Regions from separate parts of the Shigella sp. SIG3 genome, predicted to be linked through region 1. Evidence: predicted binding sites of a transcription regulator. Region 1 holds the regulator's gene; the other holds the start of a gene.

Region 1 (5,522 bases):
CAGACATCATCCACGTTCCCTTTAACGATCTCCATGCAGTGAAAGCGGTGATGGATGATCACACCTGTGCGGTGGTGGTTGAGCCGATCCAGGGCGAGGGCGGTGTGACGGCAGCGACGCCAGAGTTTTTGCAGGGCTTGCGCGAGCTGTGCGATCAACATCAGGTATTATTGGTGTTTGATGAAGTGCAGTGCGGGATGGGGCGGACTGGCGATTTGTTTGCTTACAGGTACTACGGTGTGACGCCGGATATTCTGACTTCTGCGAAAGCGTTAGGCGGCGGCTTCCCGATTAGCGCCATGCTGACCACGGCGGAAATTGCTTCTGCGTTTCATCCTGGTTCTCACGGTTCCACCTACGGCGGTAATCCTCTGGCCTGTGCAGTAGCGGGCGCGGCGTTTGATATCATCAATACCCCTGAAGTGCTGGAAGGCATTCAGGCGAAACGCCAGCGTTTTGTTGACCATTTGCAGAAGATCGATCAGCAGTACGATGTGTTTAGCGATATTCGCGGTATGGGGCTGTTAATTGGCGCGGAGCTGAAACCACACTACAAAGGTCGGGCGCGTGATTTCCTGTATGCGGGTGCAGAGGTTGGCGTAATGGTGCTGAATGCCGGACCGGATGTGATGCGTTTAGCACCGTCGCTGGTGGTGGAAGATGCGGATATCGATGAGGGGATGCAACGTTTCGCCCACGCGGTGGCGAAGGTGGTTGGGGCGTAAATAAGACGCATCAGGCAAAATATGTCGGATGCGGCGTGAATGCCTTATCCGATGGTTTAGCCTGTATTACGCCTTCGAATCCCGCAACTTGCGACTCAGCCAAATCCCGTGATGCGGTCGCTGACGCCATGCCATCGACGAAATGGTGTGCATGGTGTTCAGATGGCCAATAACCCGCTGTAAATGCTGCTCCAGCGTACCTGCCGCGCCTTCGTGCGGCTGCATCTCCGGCGCATCCATGATATTGGCATCGCCAGAACTACCCGGTTCGTCATACTCCAGTCGCTGCTGACAACGCTGAATGGCGATTTCACAAGACTGTAAATACTCTTGTGCCAGTTCAGGTGGCAATGCCCGGTGTTCCCGCGCCAGCGTGGTCATGGCATTAATATGCTCAACAATAAACTGGCTGTGCGTTACCCACAGTTTCATATCTGCCAGATAATGGCTGTTGAATGCCGGTTCCTGCATCGCCTGATTCAATGAGTTATACAGAGTGTTATGCGCCTGATTTACCCGCATTCTCTGCCAGGCCAGTGGCGTTGGTTGCGGGTCCTCGCTCAGAATCAAGCGAATCGCTTCCTGATAGGCTTCTAAAGCATCATGGGCGTTTTTACGCAATAACCCGCTCTGCCACTGCGGCCACAGCCAGACGGTACCACCGAAAGCAATCAAACAACCAATAATGGTATCGATAAGACGTGGAAGGATGTACTGCTCACCGTTCAGCCACAACAGTTGCAGGGTATACACTGCGGTAATAGTAAAACCGACCGTTGCCCAGCCGTAGTTTTTGCGCAATATCAGGTAGCTGGCGAGGGTGGTAATCAGCATCAACGTCAGGGTGTAACCTTCGGGAATTTTAAAGTGCAGCGCTACGCCCGCAATGATTAACCCGACCACGGTTCCCACGGAGCGATTCACAATCCTCAGACGGGTTGCGCCATAGCCATTTTGTGTCACCAGCAATACCGTCATCAGGATCCAGTACGACTTCGGCAGATGCAGCACGGTGCCCATCAGGCTGGCAACGCTTAACATCACACTGAGTCGTCCGGCATTGCGTAGCGCCGGAGACTTTAGTGACAGATAACTTTTCAGTGCCGGAAGCAACGGCATTCGCCGCTGTTTATCGGCCAGTAAGTCACGGGCATAGAGCGGTTTTTGGGTGCGCAGCACGCGGGCGATGCGGCTGAAATGCCAGTAGCAGAATTGCCCAACCGGATTATCCGGATGCTGGCGGGCGATTTTTTCCAGTGCGCCAATTTGCTTTTCCATCGTAAAACGCGTTGGCAGGCGATGGTAAAGAATGTCATCAGCCAGCACGCGCAGGCGAGCGGCGACGGTTTGCGCATTCCAGCGGATAACTTCTTCCGCATGGCTACGCTCGACCAGTTTTTGCACCTCTTCCGGCTGATGCAAACTGACCGAAATATGTTCCTGCAAATCCAGCGCCTCCTGGAAAATACGCAGCATCCGCTTGTAATCGGTATTGTTTTGCGCGGAAAGCATATGCATTTGCTGATAGCACTGAGTAATTAAATCGACCGCTTTTTGCTGGCGCACCAGCAGCGGTGGCAGCGCTTTTTCAGGATCGGTGTGCTGGGTAAGCAGGCTGTATTTGGCTTCACAATAATCTGCCAGTTCACGGTACAGCAGACTTAGTGACTCGCGCAGCGGTTGTTCGCGCCAGATCCAGAACCAAAACCAGTTAAACAATCCGTACCAGAGAGTGCCCAACGCATAGATGAGCAATGGTTCCCAGACCGGCATGTATCCCGCCAGACTGAGGGTAAAAATGGCGGCGAGCAGCGATGCAGGAAGCAATTTTGCGTGCAATGGCCCCAGCTCAGCAGTGACGCCAAGTACCAGCGTTAATCCGGTCAGCAAAAAGGGCAGGGGAACATCTTTTACCAGTAGCAGCTGTGTCAGTAAGCTACAGGTGGCAAACAGCGACGCACCAATGATTAAGTGTTTGAAAAAACGTTTATGAGGCGTATCAAGGCCCGCAATATTGCAACAGGCAGGAACGAGGGAGAAGAGCAGACCGAATCGTAATTCGCCAAGCATTAACCCAACGGCCACGGGCAAACATAGCACCAGCGTTTGTCGAAGTGCATAGTTGATATCGGGGTGATAAATCAGTCTGCGCCACATCGGGGGAAACAAAATGGCGCGCTACCAGGTAACGCGCCACTCCGACGGGATTAACGAGTGCCGTAAACGACGATGGTTTTACCGTGTGCGGAGATCAGGTTCTGATCTTCCAGCATCTTCAGAATGCGTCCCACGGTTTCACGAGAACAGCCGACAATCTGACCGATTTCCTGACGGGTAATTTTGATTTGCATACCGTCCGGGTGAGTCATAGCATCTGGTTGTTTTGCCAGGTTCAGCAGAGTCTGTGCAATGCGGCCCGTCACGTCGAGGAACGCCAGGTTGCCCACTTTCTCTGAAGTGACTTGCAGACGACGCGCCATCTGTGCAGACAGACGCATCAGAATGTCCGGGTTTACCTGAATCAATTGGCGAAATTTTTTGTACGAAATTTCAGCCACTTCACAGGCGGTTTTCGCACGTACCCATGCGCTACGTTCCTGGCCCTCTTCAAACAGGCCCAGTTCGCCAATAAAATCACCCTGATTCAGATAGGAGAGGATCATTTCTTTACCCTCTTCGTCTTTGATCAGCACTGCCACAGAGCCTTTAACGATGTAGTACAGCGTTTCCGCTTTTTCACCCTGGTGAATAAGCGTGCTCTTGGATGGGTACTTATGAATGTGGCAATGAGACAAGAACCATTCGAGAGTCGGGTCTGTTTGCGGTTTGCCAAGCACCATGCGCGGTTATCCTCTGTTATAAGCTTTCTCCAGAGCCAGATAACGCCGCTGTCTCTGGATTGCCGAAATATGCTTCCCGCTACCTGGGAAGGGGCTATCAACTGTACTGCACGGTAATGTGACGTCCTTTGCATACATGCAGTACATCAATGTATTACTGTAGCATCCTGACTGTTTTAGCATAGCTTTCGCTTTGTGTCTCCTGGTGTCTCGCTTCAGCATGACCCAGGTCGCCTTCCGTTGCGCGATTTGGTTAGTACGCGTACTCTGTCAGGAAAATTGACGCAGTGGAGTAGCAAAAATGCAAGCGCGAGTGAAGTGGGTCGAAGGGTTAACTTTTCTGGGCGAATCCGCCTCTGGTCACCAGATTTTAATGGACGGCAACTCAGGCGATAAAGCACCAAGTCCGATGGAAATGGTGTTGATGGCGGCGGGTGGTTGCAGTGCCATCGATGTGGTTTCGATCCTGCAAAAAGGGCGTCAGGATGTGGTCGATTGTGAAGTAAAATTGACCTCTGAACGCCGCGAAGAGGCACCACGCCTGTTTACGCACATTAATCTGCATTTTATCGTCACCGGTCGCGACCTGAAAGACGCAGCGGTTGCGCGTGCGGTTGATCTCTCTGCCGAGAAATATTGTTCAGTGGCGTTGATGCTGGAAAAAGCGGTGAATATTACTCACTCGTATGAAGTGGTTGCCGCGTGACTTAACTATCCCGTTGTGAAGCCGGATAGTATTTTATCCGGCATAATAGCAAAGTTACTCGATTTTCTTTCCTTCCATCAATCGTTGCACCAGCAGCAGCATAATTAATTCCATTGCCAGCCCCATTTTGCCGCCAGGTACCACTAACGTATTGATGTGGGAAATGAATGAGCCTTGCAACATCGCCAGCAGCCAAGGGAAATCGATCCCTTCCAGATTACGAAAATGGATCACCACAAAGCTTTCATCCAGCGACGGGATACCTTTTGCCGCGAACGGGTTTGAAGTGTCGACGGTGGGAACGCGCTGGAAGTTAAGATGGGTGCGGGAAAACTGCGGTGTGATGTAGTTGATATAGTCTTCCATTGAACGCACTACCGAGTCCATCACTGCTTCTCGTGAGTGCCCGCGCTCGCTGGTGTCGCGGATCAGTTTTTGAATCCACTCAAGGTTAACGATAGGCACTACGCCGACCAGTAAGTCCACATGCTGCGCAACGTTATGCTGTGGCGTGACTACGCCGCCGTGTAAACCTTCATAAAACAGTACATCAGTGGGTTCTGGTAAAGGTTGCCAGGGGGTGAATGTTCCCGGTACCTGATTCCAGGGTACGGCTTCGTCGTAGGTATGCAGATATTTGCGAGATTTCCCTTTGCCGCTCTGACCGTATTCAATGAAGGTTTGTTCCAGCAGGCCGAAGTCGTTCGCTTCGGGGCCGAAGTAGCTGATATGCCGCCCGGCGTCGCGCGCTTTGCGGATCGCCATGTCCATTTCCGGGCGGGTGTAACGGTGAAAACTGTCGCCTTCCACCTCAGCTGCATGCAGATTTAACTGCGCGAATATTTTACGAAACGCGAGGCTGGTGGTGGTGGTCCCCGCGCCGCTGGATCCTGTTACCGCAATGACCGGATGTTTGGCAGACATAGTAACTCCATGACTTAGCTATCACTATTATCTCGTCCGCCGACGGTTGCAGGTTATTCGCGAAACTGACTGCGCGGCATAATATTGACCGTTTCGTGCAGTTCCGACCATACCAGCACCGCTTCTCCGCACTGTAGCTGGCGTTTGACGTCGGCGACTTTCTGTTCAAGTGTACGCTCATGTTCACCATAATCGGTGCCTTCACGTAACACAAAGCTTTCAATTAAATTTTCCAGCGTTTCGGGGGAGAGGTCTTGCCACGGAATCAACATGATTTCGCCTCCAGATACGTTGTTAACCAGTCAGGAATGCGTGACTCCAGCCACA
Region 2 (5,522 bases), on a different contig from region 1:
CGCTCGGTGATCCGGGCATTGAGCAGTCATTGAAAATTATCGATACGCTAATTGAAGCCGGTGCTGACGCGCTGGAGTTAGGTATCCCCTTCTCCGACCCACTGGCGGATGGCCCGACCATTCAAAACGCCACTCTGCGCGCCTTTGCGGCAGGTGTGACTCCGGCACAATGTTTTGAAATGCTGGCACTGATTCGCCAGAAACACCCGACCATTCCCATTGGCCTGTTGATGTATGCCAATCTGGTGTTTAACAAAGGCATTGATGAGTTTTATGCCCAGTGCGAGAAAGTCGGCGTCGATTCGGTGCTGGTTGCCGATGTGCCAGTTGAAGAGTCCGCGCCCTTCCGCCAGGCCGCGTTGCGCCATAATGTCGCACCTATCTTCATCTGCCCGCCAAATGCCGATGACGACCTGCTGCGCCAGATAGCCTCTTACGGTCGTGGTTACACATATTTGCTGTCACGAGCGGGCGTGACCGGCGCAGAAAACCGCGCCGCGTTACCCCTCAATCATCTGGTTGCGAAGCTGAAAGAGTACAACGCTGCACCTCCATTGCAGGGGTTTGGTATTTCCGCCCCGGATCAGGTAAAAGCAGCGATTGATGCAGGAGCTGCGGGCGCGATTTCTGGTTCGGCCATTGTTAAAATCATCGAGCAACATATTAATGAGCCAGAGAAAATGCTGGCGGCACTGAAAGTTTTTGTACAACCGATGAAAGCGGCGACGCGCAGTTAATCCCACAGCCGCCAGTTCCGCTGGCGGCATTTTAACTTTCTTTAATGAAGCCGGAAAAATCCTAAATTCATTTAATATTTATCTTTTTACCGTTTCGCTTACCCCGGTCGAACGTCAACTTACGTCATTTTTCCGCCCAACAGTAATATAATCAAACAAATTAATCCCGCAACATAACACCAGTAAAATCAATAATTTTCTCTAAGTCATTTATTCCTCAGGTAATTGTTAATATATCCAGAATGTTCCTCAAAATATATTTTCCCTCTATCTTCTCGTTGCGCTTAATTTGACTAATTCTCATTAGCGACTAATTTTAATGAGTGTCGACACACAACACTCATATTAATGAAACAATGCAACGCAACGGGAGAAATAACATGGCCGAACATCGTGGTGGTTCAGGAAATTTCGCCGAAGACCGTGAGAAGGCATCCGACGCAGGCCGTAAAGGCGGTCAGCATAGCGGCGGTAATTTTAAAAATGATCCGCAACGCGCATCTGAAGCGGGTAAAAAAGGCGGTCAACAAAGCGGTGGTAATAAATCAGACAAATCCTGATTCACCGTTAATTATTAATATCAGCTGATAAAGATAATTGCATCTGCGGGCCGTATGGCTCGCAGTGATTTCACTGGAGAAAAATATGAATATGAAGACCATTGAAGATGTATTTATTCAACTGCTTTCAGATACCTACAGCGCAGAAAAACAATTACCCCGGGCACTGGCAAAACTCGCAAGAGCAACATCAAATGAAAAATTAAGTCAGGCTTTTCATGCGCACCTCGAGGAAACTCATGGACAGATTGAACGAATTGATCAAGTTGTGGAATCAGAATCAAATCTGAAAATTAAGCGCATGAAATGTGTGGCAATGGAAGGTCTTATTGAAGAAGCTAATGAGGTCATCGAAAGTACCGAGAAAAACGAAGTGCGTGATGCCGCACTGATTGCCGCAGCACAGAAAGTCGAGCATTATGAGATTGCCAGTTACGGGACATTAGCGACGCTGGCTGAACAATTAGGTTACCGTAAAGCAGCGAAGCTTCTGAAAGAAACCCTGGAAGAAGAAAAGGCCACCGACATCAAACTGACTGATCTGGCCCTTAATAACGTAAATAAGAAAGCCGAAAATAAAGCCTGATATATGAATTTTAACTTTTAGTCATTTTATAAAGAGGACATTTTCATGAATCGTATTGAACATTATCATGACTGGTTACGTGACGCCCACGCAATGGAAAAGCAAGCCGAATCTATGCTTGAATCCATGGCCAGCCGTATAGATAATTATCCTGAACTACGCGCTCGTATTGAACAACATCTTAGTGAAACCAAAAACCAGATTGTTCAACTGGAAACTATTCTTGATCGTAATGACATTTCACGTTCAGTCATTAAAGATTCCATGAGTAAAATGGCTGCGCTTGGGCAGTCAATCGGTGGTATATTCCCTTCTGATGAAATAGTTAAAGGCTCTATTAGCGGATATGTCTTCGAGCAATTTGAAATCGCCTGTTACACCTCACTATTAGCAGCAGCAAAAAATGCCGGTGATACAGTCTCAATTCCGATCATCGAAGCGATTTTAAATGAGGAAAAGCAAATGGCCGACTGGCTGATTCAGCATATTCCGCAAACAACTGAGAAATTTTTAATTCGTTCTGAAACTGATTGCGTAGAAGCGAAGAAATAATACCCTTTATACCATGTCCTTATTGACCCCGTATATTACGGGGTCGTTTTTGTGCGGAATTAAAAACGATATCCTGCTGAGAACATAAACACCCACGGATCGAGGCGTACGCTATCGTGTTGCTGTGCACCGCCTAGCTTATAATTGGCGGTGGTATCGATATCCATGTACCACACTGACATGTTAACCAACCAGTCACGGTTAATCAGATAATCAACCCCCACCTGCCCGGCAGCTCCCCAGGAATCTTTCAGACTGAGATCGGAAAGCCCCGCCTCTTTGCCATGATCGTTAAATCCATTATCAAAGAAGGTGGTGTAGTTAATACCGGCCCCAACGTAAGGACGGAATTTGCTGCTGGCATCACCAAAATACCACTGCGCCATCAGTGTTGGCGGCAGATGGTGAACGGTTGCAATATCGCCGGTCGCCCGGGTGCCGATTTTATGGCGGAACGGCGTCGCTGCCAGTAATTCCACACCAATGTTGTCGGTCGCCATATAAGTAAACGTCAAGCCCAGTTGAGTGTTATTGGTCACGCTGAATCCACCCAGACTTCCTAACGTACTACCAGCACCTTCTGTTGGACGTACGGTTGCAGAACCTGCACGCATAAAAAATTCGCCTGCTTCATGCGCAAAGGCACTGCCAGAAAGAAGAGTTGTTACTGCCAAAGCCGCCACTGTTAACTTTTTCATATCCGCTCCGTCGTTATGGTTATAAAAACGTGACGAATATACCTACATTGGAGTAACAAATGATCCTACATAGATCACATTACATATGATAATTCACCATTTATTGATCTGGATTAATTTAGAAGTTGCATTGAGAATCCTGGTTAATGTGATTTAAATCAATTTTTAAATATTTTCTCTACGCAAATATTAACTCGATCGCCACTTGCCGCGGTTTGCCCACGCCTGAAGGCCAGCAATTACCTCCGCTTTACAAAGATATGCTTTTCCATACAAGACCTGATGCTGCCACCCGAGGCTTAACCAGGGTACAATTGCCCGCTAATTAACACCTGCATAAAACTCAAGGAGAGTGCATGTCTATCACGGCGCAGTCCGTATACCGTGACACCGGAAATTTCTTCCGTAATCAATTTATGACCATTCTGTTGGTATCGTTGCTATGTGCGTTTATCACAGTGGTGTTAGGGCATGTTTTCTCACCCAGTGATGCACAGCTTGCGCAGCTCAATGACGGCGTGCCCGTTAGCGGCAGTAGTGGGTTGTTCGACCTGGTTCAGAATATGTCACCGGAACAGCAACAAATTTTGCTGCAGGCTTCAGCGGCGTCCACTTTTTCAGAATTAATCGGTAACGCCATTCTCGCCGGAGGCGTAATATTAATTATCCAGCTGGTGTCTGCGGGTCAGAGAGTCTGTGCGCTGCGAGCTATTGGTGCCAGTGCGCCGATATTGCCCAAGTTATTTATTCTGATTTTTCTGACTACCCTTTTAGTACAGATTGGCATCATGCTGGTGGTCGTTCCGGGAATTATCATGGCCATTTTACTGGCCCTGGCACCGGTGATGCTGGTACAGGACAAAATGGGCATTTTTGCCTCGATGCGTAGCAGTATGCGGCTGACTTGGGCGAATATGCGTCTGGTGGCACCCGCAGTACTGAGCTGGTTGCTGGCAAAAACACTGTTGCTGCTTTTTGCCTCTTCTTTTGCCGCATTAACCCCGGAAATTGGTGCCGTACTGGCGAACACCTTGAGCAACCTGATTTCTGCCATATTGCTCATCTATCTGTTCCGCCTGTATATGTTGATTCGCCAATAACCTTAAGCATTTGATTACGGAATCGTAAAATGAAGCAGTTTCTTGATTTTTTACCGCTGGTTGTCTTTTTCGCGTTTTACAAGATTTATGACATCTATGCGGCTACTGCAGCGCTGATCGTCGCCACGGCGATTGTGCTTATCTATAGCTGGGTTCGCTTTCGTAAGGTTGAGAAGATGGCCCTGATCACTTTTGTTCTGGTGGTCGTCTTCGGTGGCTTGACGCTGTTCTTCCACAATGATGAGTTTATTAAATGGAAGGTTACAGTCATTTATGCTCTGTTTGCGGTAGCCCTGTTAGTCAGCCAATGGGTGATGAAAAAGCCGCTAATTCAGCGGATGCTGGGTAAAGAACTCACGCTGCCGCAACCGGTATGGTCGAAGCTAAATCTGGCCTGGGCTGTTTTCTTTATCCTTTGCGGTCTGGCAAACATCTACATCGCATTCTGGCTGCCGCAAAATATTTGGGTCAACTTTAAAGTCTTTGGCCTGACCGCCCTTACCTTAATCTTCACATTGTTAAGCGGTATCTATATCTACCGCCACATGCCGCAGGAAGATAAATCCTAACCAGACTGCCAGTCCTTCGGGGCTGGCGCTGTATCTCCTCTGTTCTCCTCAGGAAAATCATAGTAGCATCGCGCCTGTGATTTTCCTTTTAAGTCGGTTTTACCATGTCTACAACACATAACGTCCCTCAGGGCGATCTTGTTTTACGTACTTTAGCCATGCCCGCCGATACCAATGCCAATGGTGACATCTTTGGTGGTTGGTTAATGTCACAAATGGATATTGGCGGCGCTATTCTGGCAAAAGAAATTGCCCACGGTCGCGTAGTGACTGTGCGGGTTGAAGGAATGACTTTCTTACGGCCGGTTGCGGTCGGCGATGTGGTGTGCTGCTATGCACGCTGTGTCCAGAAAGGGACGACATCGGTCAGCATTAATATTGAAGTGTGGGTGAAAAAAGTAGCGTCTGAACCAATCGGGCAACGCTATAAAGCGACAGAAGCATTATTTAAGTATGTCGCGGTTGATCCTGAAGGAAAACCTCGCGCCTTACCTGTTGAGTAATAGTCAAAAGCCTCCGGTCGGAGGCTTTTGACTTTCTGCTTACTGAATTTCGGTGGTGCCGTTAATTTTAAACAGGATATTCACCACAATCCCACTGCCTGGCTTACCCGGCTCATAACGCCATCTGCGCATCGCATTTTTCACCTCACGCTCAAACATGTTCGCAGGCTTGGCTGAGAGGATTTGTACGTTATCCACGCGACCATCCGGCGTGACG

The links. The regulator CRP, encoded in region 1, controls carbon source genes, mostly activating them, when cyclic AMP is high. The targets are predictions, from matches to a motif close to ATGTGANNNNNNTCACAT.
Region 2: ompW (outer membrane protein OmpW) is a predicted target of CRP. The motif match lies at 3,280-3,297, and genes of this name have one in related genera.

What each region holds. Positions count from the first base shown of each region.
Region 1 is NZ_JBQZXE010000003.1:29,528-35,049, reverse strand. It holds gene argD (bifunctional acetylornithine/succinyldiaminopimelate transaminase) at 1-725, shown strand, start outside; gene ACUU1I_RS01465 (YccS/YhfK family putative transporter) at 792-2,882, opposite strand; gene crp (cAMP-activated global transcriptional regulator CRP) at 2,933-3,565, opposite strand; gene ACUU1I_RS01455 (OsmC family protein) at 3,867-4,271, shown strand; gene ACUU1I_RS01450 (phosphoribulokinase) at 4,326-5,195, opposite strand; gene ACUU1I_RS01445 (YheU family protein) at 5,249-5,467, opposite strand; gene ACUU1I_RS01440 (hydrolase) at 5,461-5,522, opposite strand, start outside.
Region 2 is NZ_JBQZXE010000032.1:24,258-29,779, forward strand. It holds gene trpA (tryptophan synthase subunit alpha) at 1-737, shown strand, start outside; gene ACUU1I_RS08505 (con-10 family general stress protein) at 1,118-1,297, shown strand; gene ACUU1I_RS08510 (YciE/YciF ferroxidase family protein) at 1,383-1,883, shown strand; gene ACUU1I_RS08515 (ferritin-like domain-containing protein) at 1,929-2,435, shown strand; gene ompW (outer membrane protein OmpW) at 2,495-3,133, opposite strand; partial or broken gene ACUU1I_RS08525 (YkgJ family cysteine cluster protein) at 3,373-3,462, shown strand; gene ACUU1I_RS08530 (YciC family protein) at 3,490-4,233, shown strand; gene ACUU1I_RS08535 (septation protein A) at 4,263-4,802, shown strand; gene yciA (acyl-CoA thioester hydrolase YciA) at 4,907-5,305, shown strand; gene tonB (TonB system transport protein TonB) at 5,345-5,522, opposite strand, start outside.